2 regions of the Hungatella sp. SL.1.14 genome follow, and region 2 is predicted to be linked to the other one. Evidence: predicted binding sites of a transcription regulator. Region 2 holds the regulator's gene; the other holds the start of a gene.
What was found. The regulator HrcA, encoded in region 2, represses chaperone genes, less so after heat shock. The targets are predictions, from matches to a motif close to TGTTAGCACTCNNNNNNNNNGAGTGCTAACA.
Positions count from the first base shown of each region.

Region 1 (2,410 bases), on a different contig from region 2:
TGTCTGGAGGCTTCACCGAAATGCTCTGCGCCAAACTTCGCGTATTTCTCCTGCTTATATGCGGCGATGATGCCTCTGGAGGAGTTGACGATTGCACCGAGTCCGTCTTCATTGAAACAGTACTTAAGGTCTTCAGCCGTTCCGCCCTGCGCACCGTATCCCGGTACCAGGAAGTACGTATTCGGCATCAGTTTTCTTAAGATCCGGCTCATCTCCGGATAGGTTGCTCCCACTACGGCTCCGACGTTGCTGTAAGCGCCGTCCATACAGTCCGCGCCCCATTCCACTACCTTGTCTGCTACCAGCTCGTACAGCGGCCTTCCGCCGATCAGCTGATCCTGGAATTCACCGCTGGAAGGATTGGAGGTCTTTACCAGTACGAAGAGTCCTCTGTCCTCCTCTTTGCACACATCGACAAACGGCTTCACTCCATCCGTGCCGAGATACGGATTGACAGTCAGAAAATCGGTGCCAAAGCCGGTCAGAATGCTGCCGCCCACTTTCACATGGCCGATATGTGCCGTAGCATACGCGGCGGAGGTAGAACCGATATCCCCTCTCTTCGCATCGCCAATCACGAGAAGTCCCTTCTCCTGACAGTAATCAACCGTTCTCTTATATATCTTAAGCCCTTCGATGCCGAACTGCTCATACATGGCGATCTGCGGCTTAACTGATGGAATAATGTCACAGACTTGATCCACGATTTCTTTATTAAACTGCCAGATCGCCTCTGCGGCACCTTCCAGCGTCTCACCAAACTCATCGAATGCCTTTCTCGTCACATGCTCCGGTATATATCCAAGCATCGGATCCAGTCCAACACAGATGGGGGCCTTTGTTTCTTGAATCTTCTGAATCAACTGATTAATCATAGTCTCCTCCTTCGTTCCTCACATTTTCTCTATTCTTACCAATTCTATCATAAGTAGGGGGCTGTTTCAAGCGTCTTTCTCGCCGTTACCCGCCGCATTTAAGCCGTGAAAATTCAATTGAAGAAAATTAGCACTCGCCTATTGACAGTGCTAACAATTTGTGTTATATTACACCTAGAACAAATCAAACAACAACACCGCATCAAACGCGGTGCAGATAAATAAGGAGGAAGAACCTATGTTATTATCCAGAAGAAATAATTTATTCGATGAATTTTTCAATGATCCATTTTTTAACGACTCTGTACAGAACAGAACAACGCTTATGAGAACTGATATTGAAGATGACGGAACCAATTATATCATTGACGTGGAACTTCCCGGATACAAGAAGGAGAACGTGCGTGCTGAATTAAAGGATGGCTATCTGACCATCTACGCCGAGGCGTCAGGCTCTTCCGAAGACAGTGAGAACAAAAACTTTATCCGCAAGGAACGCTACAGCGGCTCCTGCAAGAGAAGCTTCTATGTTGGTTCCCAGCTGCGCCAGGAAGATATTAAGGCGGCCTTCGACAATGGCATCTTAAAGCTGACCGTTCCGAAGGAAGCTCCGAAGCAGATCGAGGAAAACCACTACATCACCATCGAATAACACATATTCCCGCTTTCCTTACCGGGATCAACCATATTCTATGATACCAAAAAGAGGACAGCCCACCGGACCGGACCGCCTGCCGTTTCTGCAGACAGCGGAATTTCCGAAGGGGGCTGTCCCCTTTTTTATCTTCACGTTTCAATTTTTATCAGGGATTCCACCCCGGCCCGTGAGTTGGACACGGACACTCCTTATTCCAGCAGAAAAGCTGTCGCCACATAGGCACCGCTCTTATAAGACTTCTTTACCATCTGTTCTTCTACTTCGATCTTTAAATTCAGCCACAGTTCTTCCGCCGCGATGGACAGATGGGACAGCATGATTCCCATACTCAAATCCCTCATCGCCACCATGGTCTGGGAAGGAAGAAATTCCCTGCAGGAGAAAATATAGATTCTGTCGTGGTAAACGATAAAGCGCCACGGCTGCGTATTCATGGCCGAAGGTGCCAGCCGAACAGCCTTCAGGATATTCTTCAGCGGTTCGCCGATCTCATCCTTGAACACGCAGAGTTCTTTTAACGGAAGGCGTTTTGCCGTAGCCGGATCACGGTACAGCAGGGATCTGGGATATCCGAACGCCACGGCAACGGCCGTCTTCATCCCGGCAGGCTCCGGTCCGGGAATCCTGGTACTGCCTAAGTAGCACGTTCCCAGTCCCTTGCCGGTCATATACAGAAGAACAGGCTCCAGAACGTATCCTGCATTCATCATCCAGCCATCCTTCTCTTCCGAATAAAACACCAGATAATATGGTGCTTCCACCTTCCAGAGACCCTTTACAGGAAGATCCTTCCCTATATTTTCCTTAATCTCCATCTTTGTGGAAATCTCCGGGCAGAGTGTGGCCACACGGTCTGCAAACGCCAGGACATCCTTTA
Region 1 is NZ_JANFYJ010000004.1:294,203-296,612, forward strand. Features, by position in the region: gene pyrF (orotidine-5'-phosphate decarboxylase) at 1-875, opposite strand, end outside; gene NE473_RS06765 (Hsp20/alpha crystallin family protein) at 1,114-1,527, shown strand; gene NE473_RS06770 (nitroreductase family protein) at 1,722-2,410, opposite strand, start outside.
Region 1: NE473_RS06765 (Hsp20/alpha crystallin family protein) is a predicted target of HrcA. The motif match lies at 1,001-1,031, and genes of this name have one in related genera.

Region 2 (2,410 bases):
TGATCTTATAGTCAAAGACACGGCGGCCGTCCCCAGTGGAATTTCCCGCCTCATCGCTGTAGCTTTCTTCCGGTACTGTAATGACCTTTGCAGCTTCGCTATTCCCGTCTTTGTAGATATGCAGTTCAACCACTGCTGCTTCGCCGGAATCCGCATCATTCTTCAGCCACCCTGTGATATGAGTTCCATCCACGGCTGTGAGGGCGCCCTTTTCCTCGGCGGCAGCAGTCATGGATAAAAACAGGGTACAGAGGAGCGTCACGCACAGCATAAGAAGAACCTTACCTGATTTCTTTTTCATGATTTACCTCGCAATATCATGATTTTTCCATATTAATATGATGGAAAAACCGTTGTTATGGTGTATCAATTTTCATTATATTACAAAAATGTTAAATGTCAAGGAAATCCTGTCAATACGTTTGTAACATTTGTCTTATTTTGGTAAAACACTTTATGATTTATAAAGAAGAAGTTCACAGAAAATTCTCAAAAAATTTTCAATCGAATGTATTGACAAACGAGGGAAAAAAGAATATATTATGAAATGAAGATGTTAGCACTCCCAAACGTTGAGTGCTAACAGGAAGACTCAGAAAGGAAGTGTGGCGGGTTGAATGATAAGGACCAGTTAGACGGCCGAAAGATTACGATCTTGAAGGCCATCATAAAAACGTACTTAGAAACCGGCGAACCGGTTGGCTCCAGAACTATTTCCAAGTACACCGATTTGAATTTGAGTTCAGCCACGATCCGGAATGAGATGTCTGATCTGGAGGAGCTGGGATACATTGTACAGCCGCATACGTCGGCCGGGCGGATTCCCTCTGATAAGGGATACCGCTTTTATGTGGATCAGATCATGCAGGAGAAAGAAGAAGAGGTTACTGAAATCAAGGACCTGATGCTAAAGCGTGTGGACCGGGTCGAGCTTCTGTTAAAGCAGATGGCGAGAATCCTGGCGCAGAACACGAATTACGCGGCTTTGATCAGCGCCCCCCAGTATCACAGAAACAAGCTGAAGTTCATCCAGCTGTCCAGGGTTGATGATGGAAAGCTTCTGGTGGTCATCGTTGTAGAAGGGAATATGATTAAGAACACCATGATCCCCATCAGCCAGCAGTTAAGCGATGAAGGGCTTTTGAATCTTAACATTCTTCTTAATAATGCCTTAAACGGGCTGACCATAGAGGAAATCAATCTGGACGTAATCAGCAGATTAAAGGAGCAGGCCGGCATACACAGCGAGGTGGTCGACCGGGTACTCAATGAGGTTGCAGAAGCAATCCGGGCAGATGACGATGATTTGCAGATTTACACCAGCGGTGCCACGAACATTTTCAAGTATCCGGAGTTGAGCGACGGAGAGATGGCAAGCCGGCTGATCGGTACGCTGGAACAGAAAGAACTCCTTCAGGAGCTGGTCGATGATGTGAACAGTTCAGAGAGCAGTTCGGGAATTCAGGTCTATATCGGCGAGGAAGCGCCGGTGCAGACGATGAGGGACTGCAGCATCGTGACAGCGAATTACGAGCTGGGCGAGGGCTTGAGAGGAACGATCGGTATCATCGGTCCGAAGCGTATGGACTATGAAAAGGTTTTGAATACGCTGCGGAATCTCATGACGCAGCTGGATTCGATCCTGAAAAAAGATGAAAGGTGAAGGGAAGAACAGTGAGCAGCGAAGAGACGAGAATAGAAGAGGAACTGGCAGAAGAGGCCATGAAGGCAGAAGACACCGGTTCCGTTAACGAAGAAATAGAAAAAGGCGAAACAGAAGCCGCGGAAACCGAAGCGTGTGCCGAAGATGCCGCCGATGAGAAATCCGGAGATGAGGAGCCTGCAGAAGAAAAGCAGGCGGAACCGGAGAAGAAAGGATTCTTTGGAAAGAAAAAAGAGAAAAAAGATCCGAAGGATGCCAAGATTGAAGAACTGACCGACCGTCTGCAGCGGAATATGGCCGAGTTCGATAATTATAGAAAGAGAACAGAGAAAGAAAAATCTGCCATGTTTGAAATCGGCGCCAGAGATATCATTGAAAAGATACTTCCGGTTGTCGACAATTTCGAGAGAGGCCTTGCAGCCGTTCCGGAGGAGGATAAGGGCACTCCGTTTGCAGAAGGAATGGAAAAAATATATAAACAGCTTATGAAGACGCTGGAAGACACCGGTGTAAAGCCGATCGAAGCGGTGGGTCAGCCATTCGACCCGAATTTCCACAATGCTGTGATGCATATTGATGATGAGTCCCTTGGCGAGAATACGGTTGCCATGGAACTCCAAAAGGGCTACACCTACCGTGATACCGTGGTGAGACATTCCATGGTTCAGGTAGCAAACTGACTGTGAGCACTGAACGGGATCCTTTCAAGTTTCGTGCGAACACATCGTTATAAACCGTTTTATTAAA
Region 2 is NZ_JANFYJ010000007.1:10,289-12,698, forward strand. Features, by position in the region: gene NE473_RS09305 (3D domain-containing protein) at 1-301, opposite strand, end outside; gene hrcA (heat-inducible transcriptional repressor HrcA) at 614-1,663, shown strand; gene grpE (nucleotide exchange factor GrpE) at 1,675-2,343, shown strand.